DNA from 3 places in the Cohnella suwonensis genome. Region 2 is predicted to be linked to each of the others. Evidence: riboswitches for the same ligand, from Rfam matches in the RefSeq annotation. Region 2 holds a riboswitch; each other region holds the start of a gene.
The links. Region 2 has a riboswitch for cyclic di-GMP ahead of ACFPPD_RS17135 (RHS repeat-associated core domain-containing protein). Riboswitches for the same ligand answer to the same signal wherever they lie in the genome.
Positions count from the first base shown of each region.

Region 1: it holds a riboswitch for cyclic di-GMP, as region 2 does, so the genes downstream of both, ACFPPD_RS07085 (transglutaminase-like domain-containing protein) here and ACFPPD_RS17135 (RHS repeat-associated core domain-containing protein) in region 2, are expected to answer to the same signal.
Region 3: it holds a riboswitch for cyclic di-GMP, as region 2 does, so the genes downstream of both, ACFPPD_RS07795 (PilZ domain-containing protein) here and ACFPPD_RS17135 (RHS repeat-associated core domain-containing protein) in region 2, are expected to answer to the same signal.

Region 1 covers NZ_JBHSMH010000014.1:958-8,125, forward strand. The annotation lists gene ACFPPD_RS07075 (ABC transporter ATP-binding protein) at 120-542, shown strand; gene ACFPPD_RS07080 (class D sortase) at 579-1,259, shown strand; gene ACFPPD_RS07085 (transglutaminase-like domain-containing protein) at 1,328-2,140, opposite strand; cyclic di-GMP riboswitch class I at 2,154-2,236, opposite strand; cyclic di-GMP riboswitch class I at 2,270-2,353, opposite strand; gene ACFPPD_RS07090 (collagen binding domain-containing protein) at 2,409-5,930, opposite strand; gene ACFPPD_RS07095 (response regulator) at 6,110-7,168, opposite strand, start outside.
Region 2 covers NZ_JBHSMH010000062.1:41,849-49,016, forward strand. The annotation lists gene cbiQ (cobalt ECF transporter T component CbiQ) at 1-1,293, shown strand, start outside; gene spoVT (stage V sporulation protein T) at 1,501-2,043, shown strand; cyclic di-GMP riboswitch class I at 2,537-2,612, shown strand; gene ACFPPD_RS17135 (RHS repeat-associated core domain-containing protein) at 2,743-7,168, shown strand, end outside.
Region 3 covers NZ_JBHSMH010000017.1:23,244-30,411, forward strand. The annotation lists gene ACFPPD_RS07775 (cupredoxin domain-containing protein) at 1-226, shown strand, start outside; gene ACFPPD_RS07780 (dehydrogenase) at 302-613, shown strand; gene ACFPPD_RS07785 (hypothetical protein) at 799-1,167, opposite strand; gene ACFPPD_RS07790 (O-antigen ligase family protein) at 1,303-3,459, opposite strand; gene ACFPPD_RS07795 (PilZ domain-containing protein) at 3,511-4,218, opposite strand; cyclic di-GMP riboswitch class I at 4,316-4,403, opposite strand; gene ACFPPD_RS07800 (histidine kinase N-terminal 7TM domain-containing diguanylate cyclase) at 4,486-6,144, opposite strand; gene ACFPPD_RS07805 (class I SAM-dependent methyltransferase) at 6,301-7,168, opposite strand, start outside.

The DNA of each region.
Region 1 (7,168 bases), on a different contig from region 2:
GAATTGGTCTTACGCGCTCATTATGGACCGGAAATCTGAACCGCGGATGAGACGAAGCTTAATTTAGGCTAAGTATGCGCTGAGAGATTGCTGAATAGCCCGTCCCCCCCCCCCCCGGCATGACCGCCTACGAGAACGCGGAGCTTCCGCTCGTCCTTCGCGGAACGCCCGCCTCCAAGCGCGGAGCGCGCGTCATGGAGCTGTTGGAGCAAGTCGGCATCGCCGAATTCGCGGACCATTACCCGGGCGAGCTGTCCGGCGGACAGCAGCAGCGCGTCTCCGTGGCGAGATCGCTCATGCTGAACCCGCCCATCGTGCTGGTGGACGAACCGACCGGTAGCTTGGACAGCGACAACGAACGGCAGCTTCTCGATACGATTCGCGGATTAAATAAAGAGCGCGGCATGACGTTCGTCATCATTACCCACGACGAACAAGTCGCTTCTGTCGCCCATCGCAAGTTAACGCTGAAGGACGGATACCTGATGCGTTCCAAAGAGAAGGAAGAAACCGACGGACGAGCCGCCGCAGAGACCGTGTAACTCCGGTATAGAAATTGTCGAGTCGGCACGGGTATAATGGGGCGAACGAACCCGAACGGAGGAAATCCCATCCTGCGCAAAGCACCCTATGCCCTCATCTTGCTCGGCCTCGCGCTGCTCTCTTACCCTTATCTACGGGAAAAGTACGACGACCACCGTCAAAATGAATTGCTTCGGAAGCTGGAACGTCCGACATCGACGGCAGGTGCCCCGGTTACTCCGCTTGCCGTCGAATACGAGCGGCTTTCCGGCTTGCTCGGCCAGCAACCGCCGGAGGACGAGACCGTGCCGTCGCCGCCCCCGGCCATAGACAAACAAACGGAAGGCGCCCTCGGCGTTCTGACCATCGAGGGCATCGACGTCGAGCTGCCGATATTGGAAGGGGCCACCAAGGCGAACATGAAATACGCCTCCGCCCATATGACCGAGACGGCCGCCATCGGCCAACCGGGCAACGCTGCGATCGCCGCCCATCGCGCGAGAACGAAGGGTCGGCTGTTTAACCGCTTGAACGAAGTCAAGGTCGGCGACCGCATTCGGATCGATGCCGGAGACCGTTCGTACGAATATGACGTATTCCGTATCAAAGTCGTCGAGCCGACCGACCTCTCGGTGCTGGAGAACGAAGGGGATCTCGCGATGCTTACGCTGATCACGTGCGACCCGCTCGTCAATCCGACGCACAGGCTGATCGTGCAAGCGAAGCTGGTTAGCTAGCAAGATAGGACGGAAAGAGCAAAAAGCCGGACGCGAGTACTTCGCGTCCGGCTTTTTCCGTTATCCTCTCAATACACTTTCTCGGCCGCGTACTCTTTAGCCGATTTCGCGAAACTGAACGGCTTGCCCGCTTTTTTCAGCCCTGCGTCCACCGTAGCGTCGACGACGACCCATTTTCCGTTCAAGTACACTTCGTTCCACGCATGATAGCCTTTGACGTAACTCGTCGTACCCATGACCAGCTTCGCCGGGATCCCTTGGCTGCGAAGCATCGCGGCGTACAAGGAAGCGTAACCGTAACAGATCGCCTTGCCCGAGGCCAGCGTTCCGTCGATATCCGGAATATATTCCGAGGTAACGCTCTTCGCGAGTTCGTTGTCGTACTTAATGGCGCCGATCAAGAAGGCGTGAATCGCTTTCGCCTTTTGCTCGTTCGTCTTCGCGCCCTTCACGAGCTTCGTCGCCTTACCGACCGCATCTTCCGCGTTTTTCCAGTTCACGTTCTGCACCGCGTTCAAGAAAGGGACGGTCGCATTGTCGAGCTTCACGTCGACCTTTTGGGTGCGGAGCACTTTATATTGGTTTCCTTTGACGTTCTCCAGAAGCGTGACGGTATACGTTCCGTTCCCCATTTGAAGCGGAAGCCATACCGGATGTTCGGCATCGGCTTTCGATACAGTATACGTGTAAGAACGCCCGTCTTTCGAGACTTTCGCTTTCGTTAACTTATCCGTGTCGGAACCGAGCGTAATGCCGACCGTACCTTTGTTCGCGGCGGAAGCGTCCAACCAAGCAGCATCGATCGATTCGGCCGCCAACGCCGCCGGAGCTGCTGAGAATGCCAGCGCGATCGCCAGCAATAAGGGAATTATTTTCTTCAACGGTAAAACTCCTTTCGGTAACTGGCTGCCATCCTCAGGCGGGAAGGCCCTATAGCTTTGCGTCGCTGTCTTTCGACAGGTTTGCCGTTATCGGGGATTCGGTGCGATGAAGCAAAAAAAGCCCGGAATTTCGGTAGCTGGCTGCCATCCGAAAATCGGGAAGGCCCTGTAGCATTGCGTCGCTGCCTTTCGACAGGTTTGCCGTTATCGTGTTCGGCTTTCTTTGTTTTGATTATACTAGATTCGCGAAAAATAGACTAGTTTTTGTTTATTTGGACAGCTTGCGCCGTTTCCAGAGGAACCCGACGCCGGCGATGACAAGGGCGAGACCCGCCAGCTGCAAAGGCAGTGGGCTTGCTTCACCGGTCTTCGGCAGCGTTTTGCCGCCTTCTCCGTCTATGCCGCCGCGCGGCACTTTGTCCACGTCGATATCGACGAACGTGTCTTGCTCGTTGCCGTCCTTGTCTTTCACTGCGATGACGAATTTGTCTTTGCCGGTGAAGCCCTTCTTCGGCGTGTATGTCCATTTGCCTTTCGGATCGACCGTGACGGTACCGTTCTTCGGCTTTTCCTTGACGACGGGTTTCCCTCCGTCCGGCACTTCGACTTTACCCGTCGTCGGCTTGTCTTCCGGTGTCTTCTTCGTATCCGTGACCGGCGGTTTTACCGGCGGCTTGACCGGCGGTTCAACCGGAGGTTCGACCGGCGGTTCGACCGGCGGTTCAACCGGAGGCTCGACTGGCGGAACCACTGGCGGAACCACTGGCGGCACTACCGGTGGCACGACTGGCGGGATTACCGGCGGTACTACTGGCGGGACGACAGGGTTTCTCGTATTTTCCAACGACAAGGTGACGAATTGGTGAGTCGAGTCGATGGTGACGGCATGCTCCGCCGCATCGAGTTGGTACCCTGCGGGCGCCGCCGTTTCCTTCAAGTAATACTGCCCCGACAAAAGCTTATCGAACAAGATTTCGCCGCTGGCGTCAGTCGTCAACGTGTTAATCAAGATTCGCGTCGCGCCGACTTGTCTTTCGAGCTTAAAAGTGGCCCCGGGCAGAACGATGGCATGATCCGCTTGGTCCACTTTCGTGACCGTCAGCGATCCTATCACGCCGCTTCCCGTGCCCGAACCCGAAGAAACGCCGACTTTGACGTTCTTATCCGTCTGTTTCGTTCCGGTGGAAACGCCGTTGCCCGAAAACTCGACCGCGTTACCGACGTTTTCGTTGTTAAGGGCGGCGATCAAAGAGTCGTATTCCAGCAAATATGCGGTATGAATCGTATTGTTAAAGCTCAAGACGAACGATTGCGTACCGTCGGCTGCCCTGTTAATCGTCAGCGCGTATTCCGAAGCCGGAACGACGGCGCCCTTCGTTAACGTGCCATCTGCCGCGACATTCGTCGCGTAAAGCTTGAAGGAATCGTCGATCAACACTTGGTTGTCCGTCGGCGTATCAGTGATTTTCGCGCTGCTTACGGTCGATTGTCCTTTGTTGATGAACACTTTCCAATGGATGAGTTCGCCGTCCTGCGCGCCGTCCTTCGAGACGTAGATGCCGCCTTGAGGAATCGTGACGGATGCCGTCAAATCTTTCGATACGTCGGTCGCCCCGTCCTTCACCTTCGCCGTATTCGTAGCCGTCGTTCCGATAATTTGATTATCGAGATTCGTTTCGAACGTGATGAAGTAAGGAGAGGAAATCGCGTTGTTGAATTCGACGCTTAATGTCTGCCCTGTTACATTGACCGTATATTCGGAAGGGTCTACTAACGAACCTATCGACGTGCCTCCTCCCGTCGCGATGTTCATGCCGTACACTTTAACCGAACCGCTTACGAGCGTTTGCCCGACTTCCAGTACGTCGACCATCTCGGCATTCGCGAGCGTCTTCAGATTATAGTTGACGCCTACCGTCCATGTAATCGTCTTGCTGGTCGCGTTGTACGAACCGGATTTAGAGCCGTTGTTTTTCGTTGCCGCGTTCGGCACGAACGAGTTCGATATATTCGCTTCGTGAGGCGTTACTCCCTCCAACCAAGCCGCATGGGCGTGATTGTCGAAGTTCGAACCGGACGTCAGCCAATCATTGTTGAATTTCGTTTTGTAGGTAATGTCGATTTGCTCGGTTACGTTGCCGGCGAATACGATCTCGAAACCTTTCTTGTAATCTCCGCCAAGAGGAGTTAACGTGTAATCCGCGGGATCGGCGAGCGTAGCGCCGCTCTTCTTCTTGACGACGACGGAAGCCGGATCGAGCTCGATGCCGCTTTCCGTGAACGTATCCGTGATTTTCGCGCTTGTCATCCCGAAATCATTGCCGTTGAAGTGCAGCTGCCATTGAACGGTTTTGTTTACGTAATCGGGACTGTTGTTGGACTTAGTCAATACGACTTGTTGGAAATTCCGGCTCGTATTCTTGCTAAAGCCGCCGGAGGATACCGAATTATGGACCGTGCCGTCCGCATAGACGGGATCGACCGCTTTCGTCTGGTAAGAGATTCGGTAAGCAGAACTTATCGCTGCGTTGAATTGGATATCGAATGTGTTTTTATGAGTCACGGCATCATTGGTTACGGCCGATAAAGTATAATCGTCAGCCATCCCTTCCGTTAACGCCGCGCCGACGACCGGATTGCCGGAAGCATCGAACGTGACTTCGCGGACCTGTACCGATCCAGGCACGAGCATATGAATATCGTCGAAGCTATCCGTCACCTTCGCGTTCGCTTGAGTTATCGTCTTCTGGTTGAAGTTATAATCGACTTCCCATGTAACCGTCTGGGTCGTGGAGCTATACCCGGAAGAACGCTTGTCGAGCGGGGTGCCGTACGATACAGCAACGGTAGCGGACGATTTCGCTGCCGTCAGCCCCGAACCCCCGAACGTCGCTTCGTTCGTGAAGCTCGTCTTCGACTCGTCCGTAATTGACGTCTCGAAGACGATACGATAAGCCTTGTTGATGGAGCTACCGAACGTAAGGTTAAAGCTTTTGTTGTCCGCGGCTATGCCGGGATTGTAGGTAGCGGCGGTTACGCTGCCCGGTACGACGGAACCGTCCAACTGGACTTCCGCGTCGTACACTTTCAAGGTCGCCGGGTTGATTTCCAGCCCCGCCGGGAATGTATCTGACACGAACGCGCCGGATACCGTCTCCAGCTTCTTGTTGACGTCTACCGTCCACAAGATTTTTGTCGGGTTTTTTTTCGCATCGGGCTCGCCTTTCTTATCGATCGTCTGGTTCACTTTCGGTTTGAAGAGAACCATCGCTTTGAACGGTCCGCTCTTGATGGGGAAAGTGATTTCCTGCGTCGTGCCGCCCGTGAATTTCGACTCGTCGAACTGAGTTCGTACGGTCAAAGTTCCCGAGACGTCGTCGTGGGATTCCATGTAATCGTTAAACGTCATGACGACATCGTGCGTGGCCTTATCCACGGTGAACGTGCCGACGTTATCGCCTCCGAAGATCAGATAAGCCGGCGAAGCCGGATCTTTGCCGATATCGTTGAATAAAGTGAATTCATCCGGAAGCTTAAAGGTAAACGTACTTCCTGCCTCATAATCAGGAGTGTTCGGCAACTCCCACGCGAAATCCAACTTCACGTCCGAACCTTGCTCGAGCGCAGTCGCCGCCGGCAAAGGATTGCCGTGAGCATCGAGCCCGGTGAGCGTTACGGACGTAATCAGGTTGTCCGGAATGGACACGGGAGCGGCGTTGACTTTCCCTAGACTGCTGACGCTCTGCCACATCAGCAATAAAGCCAATACGAAAAATCCAATCTTTTTCATCGTAAAAAATTCCTCCATCCTTGCTTGAGCCGATTTGAAGCCCACAGCTTCGCAATATACAGCATACATTTGCCAACTATACAAAATCTGACCAAGTTCGCGCCGATTCGCCGAACATGCGAAAGAACCCCTTTGACTCGAAGGCCAAAGAGGTTTGATCCGTGCCGATTATCCGATCATTATGATTTGGCGCGAAGCCGCTCGTACAGTTGTAACGCCGCCTCGGACGGTTCTTCGCCGAATTCCGTCCGCAGCATGTTTTCCAGTTCCTCGTAATGTCGCATGGCCAAAGAGCCGAAACCTTCCCTATCGTAAAGATCGATCAACGCCTCATAGATTTCCTCCGCGTAAGGGAATTCCGTGAGCAGCTTCTCGTACGCGTCCGCGGCTTCCTTGCCCCGGTCGCTTTCGGACCAGTAGCGGCATAATTCCATTCCGTGCCGGTAGCGCAAGTTCCGCAGACGTTGGCGTTCCCCTTCCGCCCAGCCATAATCGTGCTCCGATAAGTAGTCGCCCGGATACGCCGCGAACGAGAGCGCGTGGCGTCCCTCGGTTCCGTCGTCCAATTCCCCGATCGCGCGTAACTCCTTCTCCCACTCCGACGAGTCGACCGACACGCCGTCCGCTTTCAGCAAATATCCGTCTCCGCTGTTGACCAACTCGATGCCGAGCCCTGAGTGCTCGAACGATTTGCGAAGCCGATAGATCGCCGTGTACATTTGCGCGTAGCCTTTCTTCTCGTCCACGTCCGGCCATAGAAGTTCGAGCAGCGTCTCTTTGCGAACCGGTTGCCCGCGCTTATGGATCATGTAGGCGAATAGTTCCTTCGCCTTGGCCGTTCTCCAAGAGAGCGCCTCTCCGTGACCGTCCGCGACGACAAGCGAAGGACAGCACCGCACGGCTGCTTTGACGGACGATTGGCTTGCTTCGTATCCGGCGGCAACCGTTCCGGGAACGATCTGTTTCTCCAGCCTGGATACCGTAAGCGCCAGTCTATCGGGATAAACCGGCTTCAGCAAATAATCGAGCGCGTTGAGCTCGAACGCTTTGATCGCGTAATCGTCGTAAGCGGTGACGAATACGACCGCAACCGATTCGTCCATGTCGAGAAGTTTGTCCGCGAATTCGAGTCCGCTCAACTGCGGCATGTCGATATCGACGAACGCCGCGTCCGGCTTGAGGGATCCGGCTTGTGCGAGCGCCTCGACGGGATTAATGAAGCTACCGACGATCTCGAT
Region 2 (7,168 bases):
CTGCTCAAGCTCGTCGGCGCGAACTTGCTGTTGACCTATTTGCTGACGGTGACGCCGTTGTTCGTGCTGCTGCGGAGCCTGAGATCGGTCGGCGTACCGGCGGTCCTGCTGGAGCTGATGCTGCTCATCGTCCGGTACTTCTTCCTGCTTAAGGAGGAAGCGGCCGGCATGATGAAGGCGCAGCGTTCGCGGGGGATGAGCTTCAAGGGGCTGTGGTGGAGCAAGCGCGCTTACAAGCGATTCGGCGAATTGGCAGGCGTGCTCTTCCTGCGCGCCTACGAGCGAAGCAAGCGGATCTACATCGCGATGTCCGCCAGAGGCGGGCTGGAGACAGGCGAGACGACAGGCGTCGCGGCGGGAAGTTCGGTCGATGCGCGGGTCGCGAGAGACGGAGAGGAGAAGAGGACGATGGGCGAGAACGCGATGGCGGCGGAAGTGCGGGGAGTCGGGTTCGCCTACGGCAAAATCAAAGCGTTAAACGGAATCTCCTTCGATATTCCGGTCGGCTCGAAAGCGGCGCTGATGGGACCGAACGGAGCCGGAAAGTCGACGCTGATCTCCTTATTGAACGGATTGGAATTGTCCCAGGCAGGGGAAGTGAGACTGTTCGGAGAGAAGGTCGACCGCCATAACGGGGAAAGGCTTCGCAGAAGGGTCGGCGTCGTGTACCAGGACCCGGACGACCAGATCTTCTCGACGACCGTGGAGGAAGACGTCGCGTTCGGCCCGCGCAATCTGGGGCTGCCCGCGGCGGAGGTCGAGGAGCGGGTAGAGACGGCGCTTCGCCAGGTCGGGATGGGCGAGATGAGAACCCGATCTCCGTTCGAGCTCAGCTACGGGCAGAAGCGCAGAGTCGCCATCGCCGGCGTGCTCGCGATGAGGCCGGACTTCATCATTCTCGACGAGCCGATGTCGTTCCTCGACCCGAGAGGCCGGGACGAGCTGCAGGCGCTGCTCGAAGACATGCAGCGTCAAGGCTTAACGATCTTGATCGCCACGCACGACGTCGACTTCGCGGCGGAATGGGCCGATCGGATTCTGCTCCTCAAGGACGGCAAGCTGCTCGCGAGCGGGACGACGGAGCTGCTCTTCGACGACGCGCTGATCGAGCAGGCGTCGCTGCATCTGCCTCGGTTGGCGCGCCCTTTCCGGATGCTGAGCGGCGCGGAGGGCTACCGTCCCCGTTCGGTGAAGGAAGCGGCGCAGCTGATCTGGAAGCTCGTCCGCATGGGCGGGGGCGCGGAAGCAGCGGAGAGCAAGCCGCGCCAGACGAAGGGGATGCCGCCTTCCTAAAGCGCGACGCGGGGTAAAGCGGTTGCAATTGGGCGTTTTCTCCAGCGGTGGGCGAGCGCATAAGAAAATGGGAGAGGTTGAATACTACATCTACGGTTCAATGTCACCTTTTTCCGATTGTACTAACGTTCGTCATAAAGGCCGGCAAGTCATTCGAAGCCGGCGGCCGCTGTGCGAATACACCAATGAAAGTGGGGCAACACGAGCATGAAAGCAACCGGGATTGTACGCCGTATCGATGACCTAGGCAGGGTCGTTATTCCAAAGGAAATTCGTCGCACGCTCCGGATCCGGGAGGGCGATCCGTTAGAAATTTTCGTGGACCGCGATGGCGAAGTCATCCTCAAAAAGTATTCCCCGATCGGGGAATTGGGCGATTTCGCCAAGGAGTACGCGGAATCCCTTTCCGAGAGCACGGGGCATATCGCCATGATATCCGATCGAGACACCTTCATCGCCGTGGCCGGCGCTTCGAAGAAGGAGTACCTCGACAAGGCGATCGGGAACGTCTTGGAGAACTGCATGGAGAATCGCAAAATCGTGCTGGAGTCCGGCACGGGCAATTACGAGGTGCTGAAGGACGGGAACGAGACGATCGGCGCCTTCGTCGTCGCCCCGATCGTCGCCGGCGGCGACCCGATCGGCACCGTCGTCCTCCTCAGCAAGGACGATCAAGTGACCATGGGCGAGATGGAGAGCAAGATGGTCGAGACGGCCGCGGGGTTCCTCGCGAAGCAAATGGAGCAGTAACGCGGCCTGACGGCTGCGGGAAGAAGTCCTCGGCGCCCTCCGGACGCTGAAGAAGCTTTGCGGAAGTATCGCGCGCACTCGCAAGACCCGGGCTATTGGACGCATCGAACGGATGCGGGGCTCGGGTCTTTTTTGCGCGGCGACGCTGTCGGCCGGCCTGCTGATAAAGCGATGACATCAACTTATCTGACGAGGGACGGACGTTTGCGCGATTCGCCGAAATAGCGTTCCCCCAGATCACTAGCTGATGCGCTTTATTCAAGCGAGAATCACCCGAAGCGAAGTGACGATGCGCGGGCACATTACAGGGTGACGCCGTTGCCGACTAGTTATAATCGATCCATTACACGCACGTTCGTCACCGCCACTAGCGATCTGTTTTGCGACCATGAGCACAGGACGTTCATCCCGAATAAATGGCACGATTCTACAATAATTTGCAAAATACGATTCCCAAGTCGCACATTTCTGGTATAATCAGGAACATAAGAAACACCGATAAAGGCAAACCCACCGCAAGGTGGGGGCGCAAAGTCATGGGTCCCACGTTGGATCGCCAGACCGCCGAAGTTGCAGCCGCATCGATCATTTACGTTGCCGCACGCTTAGGCGTAGCGGCTTTTTTCTTTTTTCGAATATCAAAAGGTAGAGGTGTGTAAGAGAATGAGGAAAAGTAGGCGCAGTGTCCGCAGTTTAGCTTTGGCAATCATCGTATCTTTGCTGTTTGGATTGGCTCCGGCCGCCGTATGGGCGGACGCGGCGAACAGGCTGGGCGACGCGTTTGCCGACTTGACCGCAGGCTCGGGCGGCGAAGCTTGGGTCGACGGGCCTGACATAACGGAAACGCCCCAATATTACACGTTTACCGGCGACAAGGTGCTCGAAGCGCATCCGGACGTCGGACCGATACGCTCAGGTTCAGGCGGACCGAACTTGAAGGCAGCCGACACGCCGGCTTATTTGACGGACGAGGACGAGAAAATGACGTTCTCGTGGAACGACACGCTTCAGAAGTGGATTGCCGCCCAGAAAGCCCAATACGGTGACCCGCAGGGAGCTCCGCCTTCGGGCTACACGGTCAAAGTGAAGCTGGAAGACGTGGCTCAGAAGAAGACCTATACGTTGGTCAACGATCGGGTTGACGTCAACGGTACGAATACATATGTATGGAAAGCGGTTGACGATACAGGGAAAGCTCTCCCAGATGGCTATTATTTCTGGGAGCTATCGGCGGATGCACCGGAAGTTACGTTCGTGAAGCCGCCGGCCAAACCTGGCGACGATCCGACGGAGACGCAGCTGACCGCTCCGAGCTACGATTCGGAGAAGCAATTGGTCGTGCTCGACCGGACCGCGCCGGACATCGTCGGCATCCATCCGCTCGGCGGAGGCCGTCTTGCCGTGGAAGCGCACGATTTCGTCGGCGGGTTGTCCAAGCTGACTGTTTCGGGTGCAGCTAACGTTTCGAAAACCTGGACTAGCAAACAACCGCTGCGCGACGCGGTTTCCTTCCAGCCAAGCGACGGGGAGACGCTGACGATTACCGCAACGGACGCAGCGAACCATGTTACGTCCGTCACGCTGCCAGCGTACCCGTACGTCTCGGGCACAGGCGACGCGGACAACGTGCCGCACGCGGACGGTGTCGTCTCCGGGCAGGACGTGCGCATCAACCTCGCCACCGGTAATGGAACCGAGAAGTTCGACGGGTTCATGCAGCAGCAGGCGGGCACCGATTTGAACTTTTATTTGACGTACAACCACCAGAACCGGATCAATGGGAAGCTCGGGTACGGTTGGAGCTTCAGCCTGGACTCTCGCCTAACCAAATGGGATGACGACAACATCACATGGCAAGGGTTCGACGGGACGTTGTATTGGTTTAAGAAGGTCGGCGATAAAGATTACGTTACCTATGCCAACGGGCAGCAGCAGCATTATCCGAACTTGAGGTTCGACCCAGATTCCAGCTCGGACGATAGAGATGCCTTCATTCTGGAGTGGCCGAATCAACTGCGCTACCGTTTCCATAACGACGGCCGCTTCTGGCTGATTCAGGATCGCTATACGACGCAGCTCTCTTTCCGGTGGGATGAAGTTTCGACCCCGTACGGAACGGATAATCGCATTACGGAAGTATGGGATCACAAACAGGGCGCGATCGCTTACTTTAACTACGCGCCGGATACAGGTGACCTCAAATCCACTGTCATTGCGGACGTCGATGGGCTCGGCAATGAGGTCGGCGGCAACAAACGCAAATTTTTCTTTCTCTACGACCAAGACGGCATGATGATCGGTTACCGTGCGCCTTCGCCCGTTCCGGCACAACCCGAACTCGGTAAAATGACCCGTTTCGTCTACGACAAACTGCTGCACCGGATCGTCAAAGTCATCGATAATGGTACGAACGATCCTGCAATCGAGGGAGAAACGCCGAAATCCGTCACGACCGTCTGGTCGTATGACCATCAGAACCGCGTCACCCGCATGAGCTTGACGCGCACCCAAGACAATACGGAAGAATTCCTGAGCGCCGACTACGATTCGAACACTGCGACGGTCGGTCAGCCGGGACGTAGCTATAAGTTGTCTTGGGATGCCGCTATGCATCCGACGGAGATGACGGAAACGGTGCAGACCGCGGATGGACCGCAGCAGGCGACCACGACGTACGCCTACAGCGGGAACAATCTGATCCGCATGACGGATCCGCTGAACCGTACCACAAGATACCGCTACAACGACGCCGACAACGTGATCGCGGAGCAGAGCCCGTCCGGGCGCATCATGCATTACGTTTACGACGAGGACCAAGACCTGATCGAAGAGACGGGGCCGCTCGACTATGACGTGAAGTACGATCTGGAGAAAGCCTTCCGCAAAATCCTGAAGCGCACGACGACGCAGCAGGCGGTCGACCCGGCCGGAGTGAATGACGATGCGCAAATCGTAACGGTTGAAGAGTACGACAGCTTGGGGCAGCTTTCCAAACGCACCGATGCCGAAGGCAACGTTTTCACCTATACGTATGACGTGAACGGTTTCGTCACTTCGGACGGCTCCCGCAATACGTACGTGAACGATCAGAACGGCAACCAGCGGACCATCACGACGGATGCCGGCACAGCGGACAAAACGGTGGTGACGCAAACGTTTGATGGCATCGGTAATTTGAAGCACCGCGAAAGTCCGACGGGCCTGGTCGAAGACTTCGAGTATGACGCTTGGGGTCGAACGACGAAGGCCACTCAGACGGACAAGAACGATGCAACTCAATCGATCGTTCAAAACTATCAATACGACGATGGCGGGAACCTGATCGAGCAATCGGATGGGTTAACGAAGACGACATATAAAGTAGACGGCGCAGGGAATGTTTTGTCGCAGGTGATGGTGCCTCTCGAGGAAGGTACGGCAGGCCAGCGGGAGGAAACATTCGAGTACGACAGCCGCGGGCTTGTCGTAAAGCGTACCGACTCGCGGGGCGAGACGACCGAGACATGGTTCAACAAAGCCGGGCAACCGGTTAAGACAGTCGTGTCGCCGGACAACTTGACGACAACAATCGAATACGATGCAACGGGACGGCAGAAGGCGGTCATCGCCGCGGACGGCGGACGGGTCGAATACGTCTACGACGCGTGGGATCGGGTCGTTCAGCAGAAGCAGTTCGTCAAGTCGGTGTTCCCGGGTAATGTAACGGCGACTTCCGGCGACATGACGGAGAAAATCGCGGTGACCGAGAGCCGGTACGACAGCGCCAGACGCCTCGTCGAAGAGAAACGCCCGAACGGGTCATGGATGCGCTACGTCTACGACGGCAATGGACAAGTGACGGATGCCTCCGTAGGCGGGCCGATTCCGCAATGGAACGGGGCGTTGCTGAAGACGGGTGAGGACGACGCGTGGTATGAAGGCAACGAGATTCTTCAGAGTCAGCAATATACGTACGACAAGCTGGGCCGCATGCTCAGTTCGACGGACGGTAAAGGGAACAAGACGGAATACCGCTATTCGGGGCGCACCGTCGAGACTTTGACCCCGGCCGTGGATGCAAGCGGAGTGGCCGCCGTATATTCGCGCAAGGATTCTTACGATGCCGCGGGGCAACTTGTACGTACCGTCTCCGAAGCGGGAGACGTGTCGACGTTCGAGTATAACGCTTTTGGCGGGAACGAGCGTTCGGTGAACGAAGAAGGGCAAGTCGTCGCGTCCAAGCTGGATGCGTACGGACGCATGACGGAGCGGACCGAGGCGGTCGATCTCTCCGGGGCCGTCCAGAAGTTTGAGTATACGAACGATGCGTGGGGCAACGTGCGCGAGGAGCGCCGCCAGTTGAACGGCAGCGAATGGGCGACGACGACCTACAGCTATACGCCGCAAGGGGATCTCGCGCGGAGCGTATCGTCTTCGGGGCTTGTTACGATTAACGCCTACGATAAGCACGGCCGACTGACGCAATCGATCGATCGCAACGACGGCGGAAGCGGGGCTTCCGGAGACCGCGTGACGGGGTATTTCTATGACGCCTTGGGTCGCCAAGCGAAGGTTACGGCGCCGGACGGCGGCCAGTCGCAGACGGTCTACGACACGGCCGGCAACGTGTTGCTGTCCATCGATAGCCTCGGCAACATTACCGAGTATCGCCACGACCTCGCGGGCGTGACGACGGAGACGATTCAGTACAGGGAAGGCACGACACAGCTTAACTCGGGGAATATTAGCGCCGTTACGCGCAGCGTCTTCAATGGCGCGGGCAATGCCGTCGTGACGCAGGATCCGAACGGCAATGTTGTCCGGTCTATTTTCGACAGTGTCGGGGCTATAGTGCAAGAAACGCATTACGAGAGCCCGGCCCTATCCAGCGAACAGATCGTTAACGCGTATCGCTACGATCCGCGCGGTTTCATGATCGCCTCCGTGGACGGCAACGGCCATACGACGACGTACGCGTACGACGCCGAGGGGCAGCAGACGATGGAGACCGACCCGGTCGGCCATTACGCGAAGTACGAATATAGCAAGACAGGGTTCATGACGGCGGAGCGCCGTCCGCTTGGGCGCGATACGGAATGGACGTACGATTATCGCGGGAACAAGCTTACCGAGAAAGACGCGCTTG
Region 3 (7,168 bases), on a different contig from region 2:
GTACGCCAAAAAAGGACAACCGGTCGAGCTTCGCATCTCGGGCGTCAACGGCCAGTCCCATCCTTTCGTCATCGAAGGACAAGGCATCAAAGGCACGATCAACAAAGGCAAAACGACAGTCGTGAGATTCACTCCCAAAGAAGCGGGCGTCTTCGCGATCGTCTGCCAAACGCACGCCGATCCGAAAGACGGCGGTCCGATGGTCGGATATCTGATCGTCGACTAATCGAATAGCCGAACGGTGACCCGATCTTTCATCCATGCATAACGTATGGATAGAGAGGTCGGGTGATTTTTCGCGATGAAAATGTTCCAAGAGAAACATACGGCTCCCCTCCCTTCCCAGCGTACGATCCGGCGTGCATGCGCCAACGAGCTGTACCGCACCGTCAAACGGCTGAAGCGGCACGTCCCCGCCGCTCTCGTCGAAGAAGCGGAGAAGCTCTACGTGGAGCGAGTCATCGGCAACCTGTTATGGATCCACGATCACCGCAGCAACCGCAAGGCGCTTGCCGATTGGTGGGACGAAACGGTCCGCGACGATATCGCGAAGCTGTGGGGCGTAGACGGAGATCGGCTGTCCCATGCGTTCCGCGGCGCTTTCGGAGCTTAACCATACTTGGCGGGCAAGCCGCGAAAAGCAAGCAAAAACGCCATCGGCGTCCCATGGACGCCGAAGCAGCTTTGCGGAGGTATCGGATGAATACAAGAGGCATGCGAAACTTATCAATTCCGATATTCGCAAAAAAAGAGACCGTGAATATTCGCGGTCTCTTCGGCGCGTTCATGCATCGGTCGTTAACCGATGATCGCGAACGTTTCCACCCCAGCCGGAATGGTGCGCGTGCGGAAAAGCACGCCGGTGCTGCTGAACACTCTCAGCGTGTACGAGACGTTCGTTAACGTGCGTACGTTGCCGAAACGAACGACGCCGAACCGGTCGAAGTTGGCGGACGACACAATCCTATTGCCGCGGGTCAACCGCGCGAAAAATCCCGTCGTATTGAACGGTACGCCGTTGTTCTGAACCCAGACGACAGTCAGGCGGGAAAACGTCGGAATGTTTCCTCCACCGCTCGTGCCACCCGTTTTGTTAGACACTTTAGTGCGGATAATGCGGAACTTTTTGGAGTCCGCAAGCATCGGTTTTGGACGTTGGTTAGCCATGGTCATCACTCCTTTGTCGCGTGATGATGCATCGTATGTGGCGCCATGGCTTGCCATCACGGACAGCCCCCCACGGCTACGTCCATTTTCGCCGAATTCCTCGGGTGCCTCTGCCCGCCGCGACCGAATCGCGCTTCAACCCGCGGGCTCGTCCCCGAGCAGCTCCCGGGCCTCCTCCCGCCAGTCGGCATCCCCTTCTCGAATGACCTCGCGCAGCAGTTCCTTGCCCTCTTCGTCCCTCGACAGCAGGAGCAAGCTCTTCGCCGCGTTCATCTTCGCGGACACGGTCAGCCCGAATTGCTTGCCGTTGGCCGGATGCGCCGTCGCCGCCACCTGCCGGTCCAGCTCGCGGTATCGCCCGAATTGCGATACCGCCGCTTCCGCCGCGGCCCGGGCGCCGGCTTCGTCGCCGGCGTCGCGGCGGGCTTGCGCCAAGCGCGCCAGCGTCGCGACGGCGGCGGTCTGCCCTTCGCGGCCGAACCGCTCCAGCCGCGTCGCCTCGCGCAAGCGCGCAGCCGCTTGCGCGACGTTCCCGAGCTCGGCGTAAGCGTCGCCGAGCATGAAGCGCAGGCGCGGGGCGTACGGCTCGTACCGCAGCCCCGCTTCAAGCACCGCCGCCCGCTCCCGCAGGGGCAGGAGCGGCGCAAGCGCCAGGCGAATCCGCGTCATCGCGGGATTCGCCTCCAGCGCCGCGCGCAGCTTCGCTTCGCGCGCGGCGGACGCGACCGCCATGCCGGCGGCGGCGCGCTCCATTGCGGCGTCGGACCGCCACGCCGCCCAAGCCCCCGTCGCCGCGGCGACGGCAAGCAACGCGGCGAGGGCCCGGCGCGTCCATGCCGGGATTCGGCGAGCGGCTTGCCCGCGCCTCGGCTCCTCGCTCCTCCCGGCCGTCTCGCCGGCCGGCGCTCCGTGCAGGATAAACCAAGACAGCAGCAGCAGCCAGACGAACGCGTACGACCAATCGAAATCCGTCGCCGCGTGGACGAGCAGCACGACCGCCGGCGCGAGCGCGGTCCTATTGAATCGCCAGACGTCCAGCAAATACGCGCCGAGCATAAACGCCAGCCAAGCGAATCCGATCAGCCCGACGTCGAGCAAGAGATCCAAATAACCGCTATGCACTTCCCCTCCGACGTAGGGCTGTCCTTGGTACAAGCCGAACATCGCCCGCCAGCTGCCTCCCCCGTTGCCTAGAATCGGACGGTCGAGGAACATGCGCCAGCCATCTTCGTAGAACAGCTTACGGGACGAGACCGTGCCGTAATGCCCGGAGATTCTATCGCCCGCGCCGGCGAATGAAATCCATCCGGCGACCGCGAGTCCCGCGCAAGCGGCAAGCCAAGCCCATGGAAGACGGACCGCGCCGCGCTTGTCCAACGCAAGCAGCGCCGCCGCTCCCGCGATCGCGCAGACGATCGCTAGCCACGGCGCGGCGCTCTCCCCCGCCGAACGAAGCGCGGATTGTCCGTCTTCTCCGGCCGCGTTCATCCATTGCCAGGATAAGCGAGTCGCGATGCCGGCTCCCGCCGCCGCGATGCCTCCGGCCGCCAAGAGGCGAGCTTTGCCTTCCTTCCCGGGCTGTAGCAACCATGCCAGAACGGCGCCGATGGCGAACGCCGCCACCGCGCCCCTGGATTCCGTTAGCAGCAGCGCTCCGCCGTAAGGTACGGCCGTCGCCGCCGCCAGTCGGCGAAGCCTCCCCCCGCTAGCCCAACACTGTAACTGCATGAGCAAGAACGCCGCCATCACGGCGCCGTAAGCGTTCGGATATTGAAGAAACCCCGCGAGCCTCGCTCCCGTCGCCGACAACTCCGCGTCGTCGAACCGCAGCACGATATCGGTAAACGTTATTCCTCCGTACCATCCGGCCCACCCGCCGGCGAGAAGCCATGCCCCCGTCGCCTGAATGGCCAGCTGGACGGCTTCCTTGCCGGATCGGCCCGCGCGAACGATTCCCGACACAAGCAGCGTCCAGCACCCGTAAGCAAACCAACGAAGCGCGGCATCCTCCGTCCCCAGGACGGACGCGGGACCTAGAGCCAGTTCCAAGGCGAACAAGACGGCCAACCCGAAAGGAAGCCAAGCGCGCCAAGCGCTTCCTCCGTCTTTCTCGTTCGCCGTCTTCGCAAGCCAAATCGCGTATAGAGTCGCGGCGGCACTTATCGCGATTTCCATCCGGTAGAAATCCGCCGAGAAAAACATGCCGTACCGGTATGCGGACCACCCCAGCGCGGCCGCCATGAAAGCAGCGACGATCGCCGGCGCTTTGCTTATTACGCTCTTTATTGCCATTTACGCGTTCCCCCGTTGCCGTCCATTGTATCATGAACGTCATCGGAGCGATCAACCGTTGAACGTCCGTTTCTTGCCGAGTTCTCTCCGCGCTTGAGCGTTCTTCTCGACTTGCTGGCGAAGAATGAGCGCGCGCAACGGCCGCAGCATCTCCGGCTCCAGCACTTGCATCTTCGCTCCGCAGTGCATCCGGTTTTCTTCATGACGTTCGCGGCGCATGATTTCAAGCTCGCAATTGAATCCGAAGCCGATCTCGACTTTCGCTTTCAGACGGGAATTCGTCGCGAAGTGCGGCGCGTCCGGACCCGAGAAGCTGATGCCCGTAATGCTGATGTCGTGAATCGTCAGCTCCGCGAACGGTTCGGGTATCGCCTCGTCCCCTGAAGCCTTCAACACTTTCACGATTTGCGCGTTGCCGCTGATTTCCACTCGGGGATGCTCGCGCCGTTCTTTGAATCGCTTCTGCACGTCCGGCGGCTGCAGCAGCGCGATCGCGCCTTCGTATTTCGCGAAGACGACCGATGGCATCGATTGAATGCCGGCAGGAGAGTATACCGTCAGCTTCACCGTTTCCCCAAGCTCGAATTGTTCGAATTCGTGTAATTCGATCTCGAACAGTTCGCCTTCCAAGTGGGTCATGACTCCGGTCGTGACGAAATTTTTGCTTTCGACGACGGTTCTGCAATGAAGCAGGACGTTCAGCGGGAGCAAATCCTTTTCCAATTCGGTCATCGTTCCTTTTTCGCCGGCTTGCGTCATATCCGCCAAACCCCTTTCCTTCGATCGCGTTTCGCACAAAAAAAGGCGGCTCCCCTGAGGAAGCAGCCTGATCGCCTTCTCCATCCGCGTTCGGACTTTCGGCAGCCAGGCTGTCATCGTTCGCGAGAACATTAGACCCTGTGGCTTTGCGTCCTTGCCTTTCAGCAAGTTTGCCATTTATCGAGTAGTGCGCGTTTGCGAAGATTATACCATACTTCGCCATTTATCGTCACTGTTTTGGGGCGTTCGCCCGTTGCGGCGAAGCCGTCAATTCGTTAGAACGACGCGGTTTCTTCCGCCGTTCTTTGCCTTGTACAACGCCGAATCCGCTTTCGAAAACACATCTCGCAAGTATTCCTTCGGATCGTCGAATCGCAGATCCGCGCTCGACTCCGCAAGCACGCCCATGCTGATCGTGACGCTCACGAGCTCGTTGCCGGCCTCTACCCGGTTGTCCCCGACCGCGAGCATGATTCTCTCCGCCAACAGCTCGGCTTGCTCGCGGTTCGTGTGTGGCAAATACACGGTGAATTCCTCGCCGCCGTAACGCGCCAGAATATCGGTGCGGCGCAGCTTCGTCCTGACGACGTCCGCCGTGCTCCGGATGACCTCGTCACCGACGAGGTGGCCGTATTTGTCGTTGATCTGCTTGAAGAAGTCGATGTCGAACAGGAAGATGGAGAACGGAATTTGATATCTCATGTTCAGCAGCACTTCGTGTTCCAGCTGTTGCATCAGGTACCTGCGGTTGAAGCAGCCGGTCAAGCCGTCCGTGATCGCCATCTGCTCCAGCTTCTGGTTGACCCTGAACAGTTCTTCCTGGATCGTGATCAGCTCCAGATTGCGTTCGTGAAGCGCTTCGTTCTTCCGGTTCATCTCCACGACGAGCTTGCGCAACTCCGTGACGTCATGGAACGTGATGATGCGGCCCAGAAACGATTTCCGGTCGTCCAATACCGGGGAAATCTGGATCGATACGTGCCTTCCCGCGCTTTCCTGCAACGAGAACTCCATTTGCATTTTCTCGTACGGATGGTTCATGTACCGATAGAGGAATTCGTACGCTTCGCCTTGCGCCTGAAGAGGGGCGAGAAACTTCTCCATCTCGAACGTCTCGCCTTTGAACGCCCTTACGAACGGGGACGTTCCTTTGTTGACTTCCAATATTTTATCGTTATCGTCCACGACGATGATTCCCGTGGTCATATGTTCGAAAATATCCCGCTGGGCCATGCTCAAAATGTCGAACATGCCGAAGCGATAGATGGCGATGACGAAGCACAAGTCGGATAGCAAGATGCCAAGCGCCAGAAAACCCGGTATGACCGGTAGCCATTGCGCCAGCAGCACGTTAACGATGACGTCGAGCAGTCCGAATCCCGTCAGCACGAACATGCCGATCAGGGCAAGGGCGAGCTGCTTCCGTTGATGAACGGAATTGACGGTCTTGAGCGCTTGGAACATGTTCATGAGCGCCAAGAAGAAATAAGCGAACTGGATAAGGACGAGAACCCAGAACAGCGGCCCGTACTCCCGGCTCAGGAAGGAGCCGCCGACCGGGGACATGAACAGCTTGCCCGGATTGGTCAGAGCGGCGGTTACGCAAGCGAAAGCGGGCAAGATCGAGACGAACAGCCGTCCGGCTTTCAGCCTTTCCGCCCGTCCGGTCAGGAAGAATACGAAGATGAGCCAGCCAGGCCCCAGCATGCCCATGCCGAAATAGGACATGTTGATGAACGCGTGCTGGATGGCGGGGTCATCCGTAATTTTCGTCGCGAACAGCCCTAGCGGCCATAACATCATAATGAAATGGAACGCTAAATAGACTTTGTGCGTCTGCGTAATTCGATTAACGGCGATTACGCATACGAACAGCGCGAATAGCAGGATGAACAAAATAAAGTCGATCGACTGGAAGAGTCCCAATAAGTTCACCTTTTCGCAAAAGGGCTATGGTAAGAAAAAGGATAAGCTTGTTTGATTTTACCATATCATTTCTTTTATCGACAACATCTCCTCTTGGACAATCTGTCACTTATTTTCAGTTTTTAGCTAGATTTAAGGACTTTTGTCCCTGATTGCCTACGACTTACGGATCAACGATGTGAGATTAATTTCCATATAAGGGGAAATCCCCAATAGATCCCTAAATGTTTCGTATTCTTTTCGCAACTCTTCCTGATCCGCTTTGCCGCCCTTGACGGCCCGAATGAGCAAGTTTTTGGGCGTATGCTCCAGATCGATGAACTCTAGCATCTGCGTCCGGTAACCGGCAAGCTCGAGCAAATTCGCCCTGGCCGCGTCCGTCACGAGCGCGGAGAAGCGTTCCTTCAGAATGCCGTGCTTCAGAAGCGGCTTCAACGCCGGCTGCGAGATTTGGCGGAACAACTCGTGCTGGCAGCACGGCACCGACAGAATGACGCTCGCTCCCCATCCGATCGCTTTCAGCAAAGCCGCGTCCGTCGCGGTGTCGCAAGCATGAAGGGTAACGACCATATCGACCGAGGCATGGCCCTCGTAGTCGTTGATGTCCCCGACGGAGAACGTCAAGTCGTCCCACTTCAGCTCTTCCGCGAGCTTGGCGCAATGCTCGATCACGTCTTTTTTCAGATCGAGTCCGACGATGCGAACGGGCAACTTCTCCTTGATCGCCAGCAAATGATAGAGCGCGAACGTCAAATACGATTTGCCGCAGCCGAAGTCGACGATCGTGAGCTTTCTTCCTCTCGGGAGGTCGCCGACGACGTCCGCTACCATCTCGAGGAATCGGTTGATTTGCCTGAACTTATCGTACTTGGCTTTCACGACCTTTCCTTCTGCCGTCATGACGCCGAGAGCATGGAGAAAGGGAACCGGTTCATCTTCCGGAAGCACGTACGACTTGCTTCTGTTATGCGATTGCGGAGCCGATTCCCGACGCTCCGCGGATTTGCGGCCGACGACGGTCAAG